4 regions of the Thermaerobacillus caldiproteolyticus genome follow, and region 4 is predicted to be linked to each of the others. Evidence: riboswitches for the same ligand, from Rfam matches in the RefSeq annotation. Region 4 holds a riboswitch; each other region holds the start of a gene.
What was found. Region 4 has a riboswitch for S-adenosylmethionine ahead of ISX45_RS01345 (bifunctional homocysteine S-methyltransferase/methylenetetrahydrofolate reductase). Riboswitches for the same ligand answer to the same signal wherever they lie in the genome.
Positions count from the first base shown of each region.

Region 1: linked by a shared signal. The riboswitch ahead of ISX45_RS16740 (acyl-CoA dehydrogenase family protein) and the one ahead of ISX45_RS01345 (bifunctional homocysteine S-methyltransferase/methylenetetrahydrofolate reductase) in region 4 are both predicted to bind S-adenosylmethionine.
Region 2: linked by a shared signal. The riboswitch ahead of mtnW (2,3-diketo-5-methylthiopentyl-1-phosphate enolase) and the one ahead of ISX45_RS01345 (bifunctional homocysteine S-methyltransferase/methylenetetrahydrofolate reductase) in region 4 are both predicted to bind S-adenosylmethionine.
Region 3: linked by a shared signal. The riboswitch ahead of metK (methionine adenosyltransferase) and the one ahead of ISX45_RS01345 (bifunctional homocysteine S-methyltransferase/methylenetetrahydrofolate reductase) in region 4 are both predicted to bind S-adenosylmethionine.

Region 1 is NZ_CP064060.1:3,327,249-3,329,450, reverse strand. It holds gene ISX45_RS16745 (transaldolase family protein) at 145-417, opposite strand; SAM riboswitch class I at 792-911, shown strand; gene ISX45_RS16740 (acyl-CoA dehydrogenase family protein) at 1,147-2,202, shown strand, end outside.
Region 2 is NZ_CP064060.1:378,435-380,636, reverse strand. It holds gene ISX45_RS02040 (2-hydroxy-3-keto-5-methylthiopentenyl-1-phosphate phosphatase) at 1-86, opposite strand, end outside; gene mtnW (2,3-diketo-5-methylthiopentyl-1-phosphate enolase) at 83-1,324, opposite strand; SAM riboswitch class I at 1,393-1,500, opposite strand; gene ISX45_RS02030 (pyridoxal phosphate-dependent aminotransferase) at 1,585-2,202, opposite strand, start outside.
Region 3 is NZ_CP064060.1:2,496,931-2,499,132, forward strand. It holds gene metK (methionine adenosyltransferase) at 65-1,279, opposite strand; SAM riboswitch class I at 1,476-1,591, opposite strand; gene pckA (phosphoenolpyruvate carboxykinase (ATP)) at 1,779-2,202, shown strand, end outside.
Region 4 is NZ_CP064060.1:255,681-257,882, reverse strand. It holds gene ISX45_RS01350 (YajQ family cyclic di-GMP-binding protein) at 1-461, shown strand, start outside; SAM riboswitch class I at 663-780, shown strand; gene ISX45_RS01345 (bifunctional homocysteine S-methyltransferase/methylenetetrahydrofolate reductase) at 1,086-2,202, shown strand, end outside.

The DNA.
Region 1 (2,202 bases), 670 kb from region 4:
TGCTCTACACAAGTAAATCAAGGAGCGGATGAATCATGAAGAAAAAAGGATGACAAATGACGAACAACCACAGTTGGATCACCGCTAGAAACGCAGAATGAAAAATGCGAACATAGGAAAACGGAGTGAAAAGATGCACCTGCACTAGCCGCAATATAAGCTTGAAAAGATGTATAAACCGTTGTCGTTAATGTATCGATCTTTTTCCTTTAATATTTTAGTTGTTTTAATACCTTCATCAGTAACCGGAATTTTAATGATAACTTTTCCAGTAATTTGTTCAATTATATATTCTGCCTCAGCCACTACTTCTTCAGCCTTATCGCCAAGAGCTTGAACAAACAGTTCTTTTTCATTACCTAAAATAGTTCGAATTTCTTTTAACAAATCTAAATAAGTTTGATTTTCTTTGGCTATAATTGAAGCATTAGTAGTAACACCCGAAGTCGGAAAATATTCACATAAACGTGAATTTGTTTTGTATTTGCAGAATCAATATATAATCTCATTCTAACCACCCCTATAAAATACTATGGACTACTTTATGTTTGATACTTCATCATAAAAACTGATTTTGTCTTCTGAAGAACAGCTATTTTGCAATGAAATCAACAAACTTGATTGGGAGCTATAGAGCTTCAATAGTTAATTGACATTCAGGAAGATTATCCGGAAGAAAGAATCAAACAAACAATCAACTGACCAAAAAGTAAATAAAATAAAAAAACATTGACATAATATTTATTCATCTATATACTGTTAGATAAAACTCTGAATATTAAGTTAATTTTCTCTTATCGAGAGTGGTGGAGGGACTAGGCCCAAAGAAGCCCGGCAACCTTCAAGCAAAATTGCTTGACAAGGTGCTAAATCCTACAAGTCATCTGATATGATGACTTGAAAGATGAGAGGTCAGCGCTATAAAGTTACCCTCTTCATCGGAAGAGGGTTATCTATTTGCTCATTTTTTAAATCTATATGAGATAACAGCGCCTTTAATCCTAGTATTCATATAGAATTTATAAAATTAAATTATAAGGATAGGAGGACAAAATGATAAAAAGAGTAGATTCTTGAATGCATGTAGATGTTTTACAAAAAATTCTTTGATACGCCTATAAAAAATACCAGAAAGGAGAAATCATTTTGAGCATTGTAAGTAAAAAAACTTACCCCTCTTATTTATCTGATGAGTTATCAAGAAAATTTGTACAAAATGAACGCCAAGAATTTCTTTTACATCAAGCATCAGAGCTTGCTGAACGATTTTACGAAAAAGCTGACAATATAGACAAAGAAGGAAGGTTTCCATTTGAAAATTTTCAAAAGCTAAAAGATTGTAATTACCAATCACTTACTGTTCCTAAGCAATATGGTGGAGAAGAAATTTCACTGTATGAATTTCTTCTTATGCAAGAGCGATTAAGTCAGGGAGATGCTTCCACAGCTTTATGCATCGGTTGGCATCTTGGCGTTATTTATGATCTAAGGGAAAGACAAACATGGGATAGCGAAAAATTTAAGTGGCTGTGTCATGAAATTGTACAAAATAAAGTGCTAATTAATCGATTGGCAACAGAGAATGGAACGGGAAGTCCTACAAGAGGCGGAAAACCTGAAACGGTAGCGATCAAAAGAAATGGCAAATGGGTGATTACAGGAAGGAAATCCTTTTCATCTATGGCAATAGCTCTTGATTATTCATTAGTTACAGCCACCATTCAAGAATCGGGGAAAGTCGGATCTTTTTTAGTTGACCATCGCCTTAATGGGGTTAAAGTCGAAGAAAATTGGGATATGATTGGAATGCGAGGCACGCGGAGTGATGATCTTGTACTGGATCAAGTGGAATTACCAGAAGATTCACTGGTGGAATTGGATCAATTGGAATCATCGAAAGGCAATATAGGGAGGGCATGGTTGCTTCATGTTCCAGCATGCTTTCTTGGGATTGCGATTGCAGCTAGAAATTATGCCATTTCCTTTGCTTCTGAATATCAACCGAATAGTCTGTCTAGCCCAATCAAAGATGTTCCAGAGGTTCAAAGAAAAATTGGCGAGATGGATTTAGAGCTATTAAAAGCAAGACATACTCTTTATTTTGTCGCACATCGGTGGGATACATACCCAGAAAAACGCATGGAAATGAGTGGAGAATTAGCGGCAGCTAAACATATTGCCGTAAACAGTGCCAATAAAGTC
Region 2 (2,202 bases), 120 kb from region 4:
GGGGCAAACTGTTTCATAATCGCGACGATATTGTCGCTATTTGTAATCGTTCCGTCGAAATCGCAAAAAAGGATTGGCTTTTTCATGCTGTCACCTCGTGAGCACCCCATAAAGCAATTGCCTTTTGCAGTGCCTCACTATCTTTAGCGGCATCTTGAAGCGGTCTTCCTGCTAACACCGCATCAATGGCTGCGCAGAACGCTTTTCCTCCGCCTTCTGCTCCATCCGGGTGACCATGTACCCCGCCGCCTGCATTAATAACACTGTCGATGCCGAAATCGCGAATTAAAAGCGGTACTAGTCCCGGATGAATCCCCGCTGACGGAACCGGGAACGCTCGTTTCAATTGCTCATCTTCCTTCGTTAACTCAGCAGCAATGCCAAGCGCTTCTCCTCTATCAAGGGCAACGCTTCCATACGGTGATGGGAAAAGCGCAAAATCTGCTCCAGCAAGACGAAGCAATTTCCCAAGCAATAGCGGGCTCTTGATTCCATAAAATTCCGATGGTGTTAGCGCGCCGCTGATTGCCGGATGCGCCATAATTGGAATTGAAATGTCCTCATCTTCACGCAAACCTTGCAATACATCTAATCCATAAGCGAACACGTTAAAAAGAAGCACATCGGCATCTAGCTCCACTGCCCGCTTCGCTTTTTCTTTCAACTCGAACGTTTTCCCTGTTAAATTGACAGCGTACAATGTTTTCTTTCCCGTTTTTTCGTATATATCGTTTAACACCGCTTTTCCGGCAGCGATTCGCTTTTCAAACGGAGTTAAGTCATTTTCAAACAAAATTTCGTCATCTTTGACAAGATCAACTCCACCGAGTGCCTGTTGTTTTAACTGTTCCGACAAATAATGCAAATCGCGCCCGATAACGCCTTTAAAAATGCTCATGAGAAGCGGGCGATCATACACGCCAACTTTTTCGCGAATCCCGTCAATTCCAAAGCATGGACCAGGAAACTGCTTTTTCAATTCATCGGAAAATGTCATATCGATTAGCTTCACTTCTCCATCGAGCGATAGCTTGCCAAACACCGTTGTCAATATCGCCGGCAAATCAGCACTGAAATTGACGCTTGGATAAGCAATACGGACAAGCCCTCGCTTCACGCGTTTGCCAAGATACTCATTCACCCGCTCACTTTCTTCTATCTGTGTGACGCTGACGACAACCCCTTTATGTTTTCGTAATTGTTCTTGCTCTAACAGCGGCAAATCGGTCCAAGAACCAACGGTAAGGCCAAGAGCAATCCCTTCTGCTTTTTTCTCTAAATCTTTCTCATCATAAATGAGATATGTGGCAATTACTTGACTCATCATCTGTCCCTCTTTCTAAGCATCAATAAAAAAACCTCTTCATAAGAAGAGGCTAGATGTTCAGACTCTTCTTATCTCTCAGCATATCGCTGCAAGAATTAGCACCGTGCTTAACAACTGTTAAGTCGGTTGCCGGGCTTCATTGGGCTCGTCCCTCCACCTACTCTTGATAAGAATGCTTGAATCATGTATTCACTTTTCGAAATTTTCGCGGTAGTAAATTTAATTTGAATTATGACAGGGATTTTCAACTATGTCAATCATTTTTTTACGGCATGGAAAAGACCAAGCTTGGCAACGCGTTGTGCAGCTTCTTCTAAGCGCTCTTCACTCGTCAATAGACCGACGCGTACATACCCTTCTCCATGTTCCCCAAATCCGATTCCTGGGGCAACAACGACATGAGCTTTTTCAAGCAGGAAATCAGCAAATCGCTCCGATGTCCAGCCGTTCGGTACAGGTAACCACGCAAAAAACGAACCAGCTGGTGCTGTGACATCCCATCCGATTTGTTGAAGCGCCTTTACAAGTGTGTTCCGTCGCGATTCGTATAACGAAACAAGCTCTTTTACGCAATCTTGTGAAGAAAGAAGCGCGGTTGCTGCCGCCTCTTGAATCGCACCAAACAAGCTGACGTATAAATGATCTTGCAACAAGTTAATCGCTTCAATCACACTTTCATTCCCAACGGCAAATCCAACGCGCCAACCAGCCATATTATACGTTTTCGAGAACGTATAAATTTCAATACCGACGTCTTTGGCCCCTTTCGCCTGAAGAAAACTGATCGGTTTTTTCCCGTCAAATCCGATCGCTCCATAAGCAAAATCGTGTACGACGCAAATATCGTGTTTCGCCGCAAACAAAGCCGTTTCCTC
Region 3 (2,202 bases), 1.5 Mb from region 4:
GCACACATATTTGTTTCGCAAAAAAAGAGAGCTACATATGATAATGTAACTCTCTTTTTTTCATTCATTGCTTAGCTGCTAATGCAAGGGCTTGTTCTTTCAATGCTTCAGCTTTGTCGGTACGCTCCCATGGAAGATCAATATCCGTGCGACCGAAATGACCGTAAGCCGCTGTTTGTTTATAAATCGGGCGGCGCAAATCTAACATTTTAATAATGCCGGCAGGGCGAAGATCAAAATTGTTGCGTACTACTTCAATTAAGATGTCTTCCGATACTTTGCCCGTACCGAATGTATCGATAGAGATGGAAACAGGTTTTGCTACCCCAATCGCATACGCTAATTGCACTTCGCATTTATCAGCAAGCCCAGCTGCGACAATGTTTTTTGCCACATAGCGCGCCGCATACGCAGCAGAACGGTCTACTTTTGTAGGGTCTTTACCAGAGAAGGCACCGCCGCCGTGACGAGCGTAACCACCGTACGTGTCAACGATGATTTTCCGTCCCGTTAATCCAGCGTCACCTTGAGGTCCGCCAATGACAAAGCGACCAGTTGGGTTAATGAAGTATTTTGTGTTTTCGTCGATTAGTTCAGCTGGTACAACTGGTTTAATCACATGTTCTTTAATGTTGCGCTCAATTTGCTCTTGAGTAATTTCTGGATGATGCTGCGTAGATACGACAATTGTATCCACACGAACAGGTTTTCCATTTTCATCGTATTCTACTGTTACTTGTGTTTTTCCATCTGGACGTAAGTAAGGTAAAATGTCTTCCTTACGAACTTCTGCTAAACGGCGTGCCAATCTATGAGCTAATGAAATCGGAAGCGGCATTAACTCTTTCGTTTCATTGCACGCAAATCCGAACATTAATCCTTGGTCCCCAGCACCGATTGCTTCAATTTCCTCGTCAGTCATCTGACCTTCGCGTGCTTCTAACGCTTTATCTACGCCCATTGCGATATCAGGAGACTGCTCGTCAATCGACGTTAATACAGCGCACGTATCAGCGTCAAATCCGAATTTAGCGCGAGTGTAACCGATTTCCCGAATCGTGTCACGAACGATTTTTGGAATATCCACATACGTAGATGTTGTAATCTCACCGCTGACTAACACTAATCCCGTCGTTACACTCGTTTCGCAAGCAACGCGAGCATTTGGGTCTTTTGCTAAAATCGCATCTAAAATCGCATCAGAAATTTGGTCACAAATTTTATCAGGATGCCCTTCTGTTACAGATTCAGAAGTAAACAAACGGCGTTTTGTTGACATTTCGTCAATTTCCTCCTCTTTTCTGTTGTGAGCTTTTAGAACACACAGTTGCATTCTACGCATTACGTAGATGATACGGTACTCATTCCCTACTTAGTATAATTCAATTTTGTGATTTATAGCCAAACAAGGGGCATATAAAAAACCTTTCCTTCAACTTCGAGGAAAGGTGATTGCTCTTATATCGCGCCTTTCACTCTTATCGTTCAAGGGCTTTCCCTTGCCACAGGTTAGCACCATTTCACATGTTCCATTGTTGTGACGGTTGCTGGGTTTCATCGGGCCTGTCCCTCCACCAACTCGGGATAAGAGTATCCGTTCAATGACTTATCATATCGTAACTAGATAAAGAAAGTCAATAAATTTTTATATAAAGTTTTTATCAAAAAAATGGGGAAAATAAATAAAAAGAAATTATGATAAATAGTATGGACTAATAATATAAATGTGTTATACTATTTCCAAGAATATTAAATTCACAAAAAGGCAGGTTTTGTACATGAACACTGTTGACGTGACAAATAAATTGGCTGTATTGTTACAACAACCAAACGTACTTAAAAATCTATCCGTACCGCAATTAGTTGAAAAGGTTCTCAAGCGAAAAGAAGGAATGTTAACACTAACGGGTGCTGTTGCGACAACAACAGGAAAATATACAGGACGTTCGCCAAAAGATAAATATATCGTCGAAGAAGCATCAACAAAGGCAAAAATTGATTGGGGAACTGTCAATCAGCCGATTTCTGAGGAAACGTTTGAAAAATTATATAACAAAGTTATCGACTATCTAATGGAAAAAGATGAAGTATTTGTATTCAAAGGGTTTGCTGGAGCCGATCCGAAATACCGCCTACCGATTCAAGTGGTTAACGAATTTGCTTGGCATAATTTGTTTGCTCATCAATTATTCATTCGCCCGA
Region 4 (2,202 bases):
CCAAAGTTGATCTATCTGAAGTCACCAACGCGATTCATATTGCTATGAAAGAAATTCAAAACCGCTATGATTTTAAAGGAAGCAAAAGCGACATTTCTTTGGAAAAAGACGAGCTAGTGTTAATTTCGGACGACGAATTTAAATTGGAGCAGCTGAAAGATGTGCTTATCGGTAAACTCATTAAGCGCGGCGTGCCAACGAAAAATATTCAATATGGAAAAGTGGAACCTGCCTCTGGAGGAACGGTTCGTCAGCGCGCGAAACTCGTTCAAGGCATCGACAAAGAGAACGCGAAAAAAATTAACACAATTATTAAAAATACAGGTCTAAAAGTCAAAAGCCAAATTCAAGAGGATCAAATTCGCGTCAGCGGCAAAAGCAAAGACGATTTGCAAAAAGTGATCGCTGCGATTCGTGAAGCAGACTTGCCAATCGATGTGCAATTTGTTAACTATCGATGAAGAAAAAGAAGGTTATCTCACGAAGGTCTAACTCCCTCACTTCCACAATATTTGTGGGTGTCATTAAGGGTTTAGGCCTTTTTGCTTTTTTCATTGTATAAACACAGCGCAGCGTCAAAGAATAAAAAATTAATAGTTGAATATTTTCACAAAATTATTTACATTATATATAAATTCATTTCGTCAAAACTTCATAACCATTTCTTATCAAGAGAGGGGGAGGGACTGGCCCAGTGAACCCTCAGCAACCGACTTTCGACCGCATTTTCGAAAGTCCAGGTGCTAATTCCAGACAGGCGTTTCGCTTGGAAGATAAGAAGAGACAATGCTCACAAAAAGTCTTCTTCTTATGGAAGGCTTTTTTATTTTACTGTCTAGCTCGCCTTGCAACGCCTAATGGAAAATAACCTTCCTTCGTCGAAATGCCAGCATTTCTCATCGAAAGAACATTTTCCTTACGGCATTAAGCAAGCGGCTCTGATTTTGTTATTGCCTAGCTTCAGCGGCTAGCTCTCTTCTGCCAAATGACCTTCTCCCTTGAGGTGGCAAGCACCTCTTCGGGCGAAGAAGAGCTGTTCGCGCCGCTTCCACTTTTCTTACTTTATATCGAACGGGGGAATGAACATGGGGCTTCTCGAAGATTTAAAGGAACGAATCGTCATCGCCGATGGTGCGATGGGAACATTATTATACTCTCATGGAGTGGATCGATGTTTTGAAGAGTTGAACCTATCAAAACCGGATGACATTATTCATATCCACGAAGCCTATATGGCTGCTGGAGCAGAAGTCATTCAAACGAATACATACGGCGCGAACTATATAAAGCTCGCCCGTTACGGTTTGGAAGACGAAGTAAAAACGATCAACCGGGCAGCTGTAAAGTTGGCGAAACAAGCGGCAGCAAATCATGCCTACGTACTTGGAACGATTGGCGGTTTGCGCAGCATCAACAAAAGCTCCCTTACCATCGAAGAAATCAAACGAACATTCCGCGAACAACTATATGTGCTGTTGCACGAAGATATTGACGGTCTGTTACTCGAAACGTATTACGACCTAGAAGAGTTAAAAACAGTGCTAACAATTGCCCGAAAAGAAACGGACAAACCGATTATCGCCCATGTCACCCTTCATGATGTTGGCGTTTTACAAGATGGTACTCCCCTTGCCGATGCAATTGTGCAATTAGAACAATTAGGTGCCGATGTTGTCGGACTCAACTGTCATCTTGGTCCGTACCATATGATTCGCTCTCTTGAAGAAGTGCCGTTGCCGACAGCTGCCTTTCTTTCTGCTTATCCGAACGCAAGCTTACCGGATTATCGCGACGGTCGTCTTGTGTACGAAACGAATGCCGCTTACTTTGAAGAAACGGCACTTTCGTTTCGCGAACAAGGCGTTCGCCTCATTGGCGGCTGTTGCGGCACAACACCAAAACATATTGAAGCGATTGCCCGCGCACTAAAAGACCGCACTCCAATTCATGAAAAAACGGTAAAACCTCGCAGAACGGTCGTTTCCGTTCAAGAGGTCGAACAAGAAAACGAGCCGCCGTTACAAGAAATTGTGCGCAAGCGGCATTCGGTCATCGTCGAACTGGACCCGCCAAAAAAACTGGGGATCACCAAATTCTTAGAAGGAGCGAAGGCGCTCAAGGAGGCGAATATCGATGCGCTTACTTTGGCGGATAATTCATTGGCGACCCCACGCATTAGCAACATGGCGCTCGGAACGATTG